One region of the Streptosporangium sp. NPDC002544 genome, then DNA from elsewhere that is predicted to be linked to it. Evidence: riboswitches for the same ligand, from Rfam matches in the RefSeq annotation. Region 1 holds a riboswitch; the other holds the start of a gene.
What was found. Region 1 has a riboswitch for glycine ahead of gcvT (glycine cleavage system aminomethyltransferase GcvT). Riboswitches for the same ligand answer to the same signal wherever they lie in the genome.
Positions count from the first base shown of each region.

Region 2: it holds a riboswitch for glycine, as region 1 does, so the genes downstream of both, gcvP (aminomethyl-transferring glycine dehydrogenase) here and gcvT (glycine cleavage system aminomethyltransferase GcvT) in region 1, are expected to answer to the same signal.

Region 1 is NZ_JBEOWJ010000024.1:146,285-150,695, reverse strand. Features, by position in the region: gene ABT061_RS31635 (FtsX-like permease family protein) at 1-9, opposite strand, end outside; gene ABT061_RS31630 (ABC transporter ATP-binding protein) at 6-716, opposite strand; gene ABT061_RS31625 (helix-turn-helix transcriptional regulator) at 782-1,369, shown strand; glycine riboswitch at 1,440-1,538, shown strand; glycine riboswitch at 1,541-1,625, shown strand; gene gcvT (glycine cleavage system aminomethyltransferase GcvT) at 1,666-2,757, shown strand; gene gcvH (glycine cleavage system protein GcvH) at 2,754-3,143, shown strand; gene ABT061_RS31610 (L-serine ammonia-lyase) at 3,214-4,411, shown strand, end outside.
Region 2 is NZ_JBEOWJ010000044.1:29,531-33,941, forward strand. Features, by position in the region: gene ftsR (transcriptional regulator FtsR) at 1-174, shown strand, start outside; gene ABT061_RS42520 (bifunctional nuclease family protein) at 254-724, shown strand; gene ABT061_RS42525 (MerR family transcriptional regulator) at 869-1,489, shown strand; glycine riboswitch at 1,505-1,597, shown strand; gene gcvP (aminomethyl-transferring glycine dehydrogenase) at 1,768-4,411, shown strand, end outside.

The sequences.
Region 1 (4,411 bases):
GCGGGTCATCCGAGCCGCCCGATCCGGCCGAGCACGTCCTGGGCGGGCGTCACCCGGTCGTCGCCGGTGATCCGGCCGTCACGCATCCGAACCACCCGATCGCACGCCGCCGCCACCTCGGGGTTGTGGGTGGCGACCAGCATGGTCATGCCGTACTCCTCCCGCAGGGAGAACAGCAGGTCCACGATCTCCTGGCCGGTGACGCTGTCGAGGTTGCCGGTGGGCTCGTCCGCCAGGAGCAGAGGCGGATGGGCGATCAGCGCCCGGGCGATCGCCACCCGCTGCTGCTGCCCGCCGGAGAGCTCGCCGGGCAGCGCCCGTTCCCGGTCGGCCAGCCCGACCGCGGCCAGCAGTTCCCTGGCGCGGGCCCGACGGTCGAAGCCCACCCTGCGCGGCAGCACGGGGGCGAGCACGTTGTCCAGCAGGCTCAGCGCCGGGAGCAGGTGGAAGCGCTGGAAGACGAAGCCCACCGCGCGCCGGTGCCGGTCGAGACCCCGGCGCCCGAGATCGTCGACGCGCTTCCCTCCGACGTGGATCTCGCCCCCGTCGGGGAGATCCATCGCACCGACAAGATGGAGGAGCGTGGACTTGCCCGCTCCCGAGGGCCCGGTGAACGCGACCGCCTGACCTGCCTCGACCTCCAGGCCGACCTCGTCGAGTGCCCTGGTGGAGCCGTGGACGCGGCTGACGCCTCGCAGGCTGACTTCAACGCTCATGACCGATACATTGTCACAATGTACGAGGGTCCGTGAAGTTCCTATCTTGTGACAATGTAGGAATCATGCCACTTAGCCATGCCGTGCTCACCCTGCTGGCCGACGGGCCCAGCCACGGCTACGAACTCAAGGCCCGGTTCGAGGCGGCGGTCGGCCCCCAGTGGGGCGGCCTCAACATCGGGCACCTGTACCAGATCCTGGACCGGCTGGTCAGGGACGGCCACGTGACCCGCAGCCACGTGACCCAGAGCGACCGCCCGGACAAGACGCTGTACCGGCTGACCGAGAGCGGCGCCGGTGAGCTGCGGGAGTGGGCGGGCGCTCCCTGGGTCCGCTCGTCGGGGTTCCGGGACGAACTGTTCCTCAAGCTGCTCGCGGCCACCCGGCTGGGCACGGACGCGCTCGGCTCGTTCGTGTCCGCTCAGCGCCAGGCCTACCTCTCGGACCTGGCGGCGCTGACACGCCTGCGCCGCGAACAGGACGACCCTCTGGTGTCCCTGCTCATCGACGCGGCCATCGCGCACACCAGAGCCGACCTGCAGATCGTCGACGGCGCCGAGGAGCGCCTGGCGGCGATGGCCACCGCCTGCGCGGACGTGCACACCGTAAGGCCCGAGGACGATGATCTCCGGGCACTGGGCGAGGGGGCCTGATCCCGGCCGGCAGGCGCGAGGGGATTTCGCTCGGCCGGTGCGGGCGGTTAGGCTGGCCTGCGACACCGATGAACCCCGCGCGGGAGAGTGTCCTGACATCCAGGCCAGGACCCCTGAAGGAGCAAGCCCTCCCCGCGAACCTCTCAAGGCAAAGGACCGTGCGGGTAGGTGCCTCTGGAAAGCAGGTCCCACGACCTCGCCGAAGGTGAAAGTCCGGTAAAACCCGGATGAAACTCTCAGGCACCAATGACAGAGGGGGAGGATGATCTCATCTGTCCCTTGTCTGAGGTGCGAACATGTCCCGACCTACGCCGCTGCGCGGCGTGCACGAGTCCCTCGGCGCGACGCTGACCGACTTCGCGGGCTGGCTGATGCCGCTCCGCTACGGCAGCGAGTCCGCCGAGCACAACGCGGTCCGCCAGGCGGCCGGCCTGTTCGACCTCTCCCACATGGGTGAGATCTTCGTGACCGGCCCGCAGGCCGCCGAGGCACTCGACTACGCGCTGGTCGGCCACCTCTCCGCGCTGGCGCCCGGCCGCGCCCGCTACACGATGATCGTCGACGCCGGGGGCGGCGTGCTGGACGACCTGATCGTCTACCGGCTGGCCCCCGAAGAGTTCATGGTCGTCGCCAACGCCTCCAACTACCCCCGGGTGGCCGCCGAGCTGACCGAGCGCGCCAAGGACTTCGACGCCGCGGTGCGGGACCGCTCCGAGGAGTACGCGCTGGTCGCCGTCCAGGGGCCGCGCTCGGTGGAGATCCTGAGCACTCTCACCGACGCCGACCTGGACGGGCTCGGGTACTACGCGGGCCTGCCCGCCGTGGTGGCCGGACACGAGGTCCTCGTCGCCCGCACCGGATACACCGGCGAGGACGGCTTCGAGCTGTTCGTCGCGGCCTCGGCGGCGGAACCCCTCTGGACCGCCCTCACCGAGGCGGGCGCGCCGCACGGGCTGGTCCCCGCCGGCCTGTCCGCGCGCGACACCCTCCGCCTGGAGGCGGGCATGCCGCTCTACGGCAACGAACTCTCCGCGGACCTCACTCCGTTCGACGCCGGGCTCGGCCGTGTGGTGAGGTTTGACAAGCCGGGCGACTTCGTCGGCCGGGCCGCCCTCGAACCGCTCAGGGACGTCCCGCCGGCCCGTCGTCTGGTCGGCCTGGTCGCGAGCGGCCGCAGGGTGCCCCGGCACGGGTATCCGGTGGTGGTCGCCGATGACGGCACGGTCGCCGGGGAGGTCACCAGCGGGGCGCCCTCCCAGACACTGGGCAGGCCCATCGCCATGGCCTACGTGGACAGCGGCCTGTCGTCAGGGCTGGCCGTCGACATCCGGGGCAGCCGCGAGCCGGTCGAGGTCGTCGAACTGCCTTTCTACAGGAGGAAAAAATGAGCAGCATTCCCGAGGACCTGCACTACACCAAGGAACACGAGTGGATCAGCGGCGTCGACGACGGCCTGACCCTCACCGTGGGCATCACCGCCTACGCCGCCGAGGCGCTGGGCGACGTGGTCTACGTGCAGGTACCCGAGGTCGGCGCGTCGATCGCCACCGGTGACGCCGTCGGCGAGGTCGAGTCGACCAAGTCGGTGAGTGACATCTTCGCACCGGTCACCGGCGAGGTCGTGGAGGTCAACCAGGCGGTCGTGGACGACCCCTCGCTGGTCAACAGCGACTCCTACGGCGACGGCTGGCTGTTCCGGGTACGTCTTGAGGGCTCCGCCGACGACCTGCTGTCGCCGGAGGAGTACACCGCGCTCACCTCGGGTGAGTCATAAGTTCGACGCCTCGCGTCGCGGTCACGCGCGTCCCCGGGCGCGCGTGACCGTCCACGCTGGAAGGATTCAGATGACGATCAGTGTCTTCGATCTCTTCAAGATCGGAATCGGCCCGTCCAGCTCGCACACCGGCGGCCCGATGGCCGCCGCCCACAAGTTCGCCCGGGGCCTGCACCGGGACGGGCTGCTGGAGAAGACCGCGCGGGTGAGCGCCATCCTGTACGGCTCGCTCGGGCTGACCGGCAAGGGCCACGGCAGCGACAAGGCGGTGCTGCTCGGCCTGTCGGGCGAGAAACCCGAGCTGGTCGACGTCGACACGGTCGACGAGCGGCTGGCCGCCATGCGCGCCTCGGGCACCGTCCGCCTGTACGGCTCCCACGAGATCCCCTTCGTCATCGGCGAGGACCTCGTCTTCGAACGCAAGATCTCGCTCCCCCACCACCCCAACGGCATGCGCTTCACCGCCCTGTCGGAGTCCGGCGAGACGCTGCGCGAGAAGGTCTACTACTCGGTGGGCGGCGGCTTCGTCGTCGATGAGAACGCCACCGGCGCCGACCGGATCAAACCCGACGACACGGTCCTGCCGCACCCCTTCACCACGGCCGCGGAGCTGCTCGCCCAGTGCGCGGAGACCGGGCTGTCGATCTCCGGGCTGATGCTGGAGAACGAGCGGGCGTTCGGCCGCACCGAGGCCGAGATCCGCGCCCAGCTGCTCGTCCTGTGGCAGGTCATGAGCGAGTGCGTGCGACGGGGCATCGGCAAGGAGGGCGTGCTGCCCGGCGGCCTGAAGGTCCGCCGCCGCGCCCACCAGCTCCACCGGCAGCTGCGGAGCGAGCCGGGAGAGAAGGACTCGCTGCAGACGATGGACTGGGTCTCGCTGTTCGCCCTCGCGGTCAACGAGGAGAACGCCGCCGGCGGCCGGATCGTCACCGCGCCCACCAACGGCGCCGCGGGCATCATCCCCGCCGTGCTCACCTACTACGACCGCTTCGTCCGCGAATCCGATGACGAGGGGGTGATCCGCTTCCTGCTGACCGCGGGGGCGATCGGCGTGCTGTTCAAGGAGAACGCCTCCATCTCCGGGGCCGAGGTGGGCTGCCAGGGTGAGGTCGGCTCCGCCTGCTCGATGGCCGCCGCCGGGCTCACCGAGGTGATGGGCGGCACCCCCGAGCAGGTCGAGAACGCCGCCGAGATCGGCATCGAGCACAACCTGGGGCTGACCTGCGACCCGATCGGCGGCCTGGTGCAGATCCCGTGCATCGAGCGCA
Region 2 (4,411 bases), on a different contig from region 1:
GCCGCGGAACGCGAGGCGGGGCTGGTGGAACAGGCCGTCGCCCCGCTGCTGCGCCGTCGCGGCCCCGGCGCGATCGACCAGGCGGACGAGACGGCGAGGGAGATCTCCGGTCTCCTGCTGGAATTGCACGCCTCGTTGCTGCGTTCCGGAGTCCGTGGGGCACTGGGCCGGTGAGAGCCTGACCAGGCACTCGTACCCCCACGAGTGTTACGTTGAACAAACCGGTCGGAATCCAGCGAAGACGGAGCAGCCCGTGTTGCAGATGGAGGTCGTGGGCGTTCGAGTTGAAATGCCCTCTAACCAGCCGATCGTCCTGCTGAAAGAGACGCATGGGGAGCGTTACCTACCTATCTGGATCGGCATGACGGAAGCCACGGCGATCGCCATGGCCCAGGCCGAGGAACCACCACCCCGGCCACTTACCCACGACCTGTTCCGGGACGTGCTCGAAGGGCTCGGAGTCAGGTTGAACACTGTCAACATCGTCGCTTTACGCGACGGCATCTTCTTCGCGGATCTCGTGTTCTCCAACGGGGTCGAGGTGAGCGCGCGCCCTTCCGACTCGATCGCCTTGGCACTTCGCACCGGTGCACGTATCTTCGCGAGTGAGGATGTGGTACGGGAGGCAGGGGTGATCATCCCTGACGACCAGGAGGACGAGGTGGAGAAGTTCAGGGAGTTCCTTGACACGATCACGCCCGAGGACTTCGGCCGCGCGGGGTAGGAATTTCGGTGCATTTACGCTTCACGACGCGCCGGGTGGGGTCGTTGACTGGACTTGGCCCCAGTCCTACGGTGCAAGTGAAACCTGCGGTCGTGCGTAAACCCCCAGATCAGGCCGTGGGATGAGAGAAAGCCGGAGGTCCGCGTGGCGGTCAGCAGCGGCGAGGGTAGAAACGCCGACCAGGATGACCCGGAACGGCGCCAGTCGGCACGTCAGCGCGCGGGTGAAGAGGGTCTGCTGTTCGACGGGCAACCGGTGAAAGTGCCCGCCGACATCGGCTACAGGGGGCCGACGGCCTGTTCGGCGGCAGGAATCACCTACCGGCAACTCGACTACTGGGCACGCACCGGCCTGGTCGAGCCCACCGTGAGAGCCGCCCACGGCTCCGGCTCCCAGCGGCTGTACGGCTTCCGTGACATTCTGGTCCTCAAGGTTGTCAAGCGCCTTCTCGACACCGGTGTCTCCCTCCAGCAGATCCGCATCGCCGTGCAGCACCTGCGGGAGCGGGGCGTCAACGACCTGGCCCAGATCACTCTGATGAGCGACGGGGTGAGCGTCTACGAGTGCACCTCGCCGGACGAGGTCATCGACCTGCTCCAGGGGGGCCAGGGAGTCTTCGGTATCGCGCTGGGACGGGTGTGGCAGGAGGTGGAGGGCTCTCTCGCGGATCTTCCCGGCGAACGCGCGGAGTCGGGCGGGGGCCCTTTAGGCGATCATCAGGCCGATGAGTTGGCCCGTCGTCGCAGAGCACGACGAACCGGGTAAACTCGGACTCGCCATTGACCCTGTGCGGGAGAGACCCCGACCGCGATCGGGGCGCCGAAGGAGCAACCTCCCCGGAATCTCTCAGGCACCCTGTACCGCACGGACGAGGCAACTCTGGAAAGCAGACGCGCCCGCCAGGTGCGTCTCACCGACGGTGCAAGCCTCCCGGCAAGGGCAGGTGAAGCTCTCAGGTAGCGACCACGTCGCGATGACAGAGGGGGAGAACCGGCATATGCCCGCGCCCAGCACCGGTCTCCACCCCGCCCGAGAGGCTTCTCATGACCGATCTGTCATCGCTCAGCGAACTCGCCCCTCCGCCGTTCGCGACCCGTCACATCGGGCCCGACGACGCCGACCAGACCCGCATGCTGGAGGCGGTCGGGTTCGCCTCCGTCGCCGACCTGGTCGCGGTGGCCGTGCCCGAGGCGATCCGCTCCTTCGCCCGGCTGGGTCTGCCCCCGGCGGCAGGGGAGTCCGAGGCCCTCGCCGAGCTGCGGGTCCTCGCCGGGCGTAACACCGTGCTCACCTCGATGATCGGCCTGGGCTACCACGACACGATCACCCCGGGTGTCATCCGCCGCAACCTCCTGGAGAACCCGGGCTGGTACACCGCGTACACGCCCTACCAGCCGGAGATCTCCCAGGGCCGGCTGGAGGCCCTGATCAACTTCCAGACCGTCGTCTCCGACCTGACCGCCCTCGACGTCGCGGGGGCCTCCCTGCTGGACGAGGCCACCGCCGCGGCCGAGGCGATGACCCTGGCCCGCCGCGCGGGCCGCACCTCGTCGAAGGTGTTCGTGGTCGACGCCGACGCGCTGCCGCAGACCAAGGCGGTGTTGCGCACCCGTGCCGAGCCGCTCGGCATCGAGCTGGTCGAGAGCGACTTCACCGGAGGGCTTCCCGACTGCTTCGGCGTGCTCGTGCAGTACCCCGGCGCCAGCGGCAGGATTCGCGACTTCCGCGCCATCGCCGACGCCGCCCACGCGTGCGGTGCCCAGGTGGTCGCCGCCGCCGACCTGCTCGCCCTCACCCTCCTGGCCGCGCCGGGCGAGCTCGGCGCCGACATCGCGGTCGGCTCCTCGCAGCGCTTCGGCGTCCCCCTCGGCTTCGGCGGTCCGCACGCCGCCTACATGGCGGTCCGTGACGGACTCCAGCGCCAGCTGCCCGGCCGCCTGGTCGGCGTCTCCCAGGATGTCGAGGGACGTCCCGCCTACCGGCTCGCGCTCCAGACCCGCGAGCAGCACATCCGCCGGGAGAAGGCCACCAGCAACATCTGCACCGCGCAGGTGCTGCTCGCCGTGATCGCCGGCATGTACGCCGTCTACCACGGCCCCGAGGGGCTGCGCAGGATCGGCCGCCGCATCCACCGGCACGCCGTCGTGCTCGCCGAGGGGCTGCGCCAGGGCGGTGTCGAGGTGGTCCACGACACCTTCTTCGACACCGTGCTCGCCCGCGTGCCCGGGCGTGCCGCCGGGGTCGTCGCCGCGGCCCGGGAGAACGGCGTCAACCTGCGCCTGGTCGACGCCGACCACGTGGGCGTCACCTGCGACGAGAGGACCGAGGTTCTCCATCTGGAGCAGGTCCTGGCCGCCTTCGAGGTCAGCGGCACCGTGCTGGCCGACCTGGACGCCGCCGCGCACGACGCGCTGCCAGGCGCGCTGGCGCGGGTCGGCGACTACCTCACCCATCCGGTCTTCCACAGCCACCGCTCCGAGACGGCCATGCTGCGCTACCTGCGCAGGCTCCAGGACAAGGACGTCGCGCTGGACCGGTCGATGATCCCGCTGGGCTCCTGCACCATGAAGCTCAACGCGACCACCGAGATGGAGCCGATCACCTGGCCGGAGTTCGCCGGGCTGCACCCGTACGCGCCGGAGGACCAGGCGGCGGGCTACGCCGAGCTGATCGGGGAGCTGGAGCGCTGGCTGGCCGAGGTCACCGGTTATGACGCCGTGTCGATCCAGCCGAACGCCGGCTCCCAGGGCGAGTTCGCCGGCCTCCTGGCGATCCGCGCCTACCACACGGCGCGTGGCGAGTCGGATCGTGACGTCTGCCTGATCCCCTCGTCCGCGCACGGTACCAACGCCGCCAGCGCCGTGATGGCCGGCATGCGCGTCGCCGTGGTCGCCTGCGACGACAACGGCAACGTGGACCTCGACGACCTCGTCGCGAAGATCGAAAAGCACCGCGACCGGCTTGCCGCGATCATGGTGACCTACCCGTCCACGCACGGCGTGTACGAGGAGACGATCGTCGATGTCTGCGAGCTGGTGCACGAGGCCGGCGGGCAGGTCTACGTCGACGGCGCCAACCTCAACGCGCTGGTCGGCCTGGCCAGGCCGGGCGAGTTCGGGGCGGACGTCTCCCACCTCAACCTGCACAAGACCTTCTGCATCCCGCACGGCGGCGGCGGCCCCGGTGTCGGCCCGGTCGCGGTCCGCGCCCACCTGGCCGACTACCTGCCCGGTCACCCGCTGCGCGGCGGCTCGGCGGTCGGCCCGGTCTCGGCCGCCCCGTACGGCTCCGCGGGCATCCTGCCCATCTCCTGGGCCTACATCCGGATGATGGGTGCCGACGGGCTGAAGGCGGCCACCGAGCAGGCCATCCTGTCGGCCAACTACCTGGCCCGCAGGCTCGATCCCCACTACCCGGTTCTCTACACCGGCCGCGGCGGCCTCGTCGCCCACGAGTGCATCATCGATCTGCGCCAGATCACCAAGGAGACCGGGGTGACGGTCGACGACGTGGCCAAGCGCCTCGTCGACTACGGTTTCCACGCGCCGACCATGTCCTTCCCGGTGGCCGGCACGCTGATGATCGAGCCGACCGAGAGCGAGGACCTGGCCGAGCTCGACCGGTTCTGCGAGGCCATGATCGCGATTCGCGGTGAGATCGAGAAGGTCGCCTCCGGCGCCTACGACA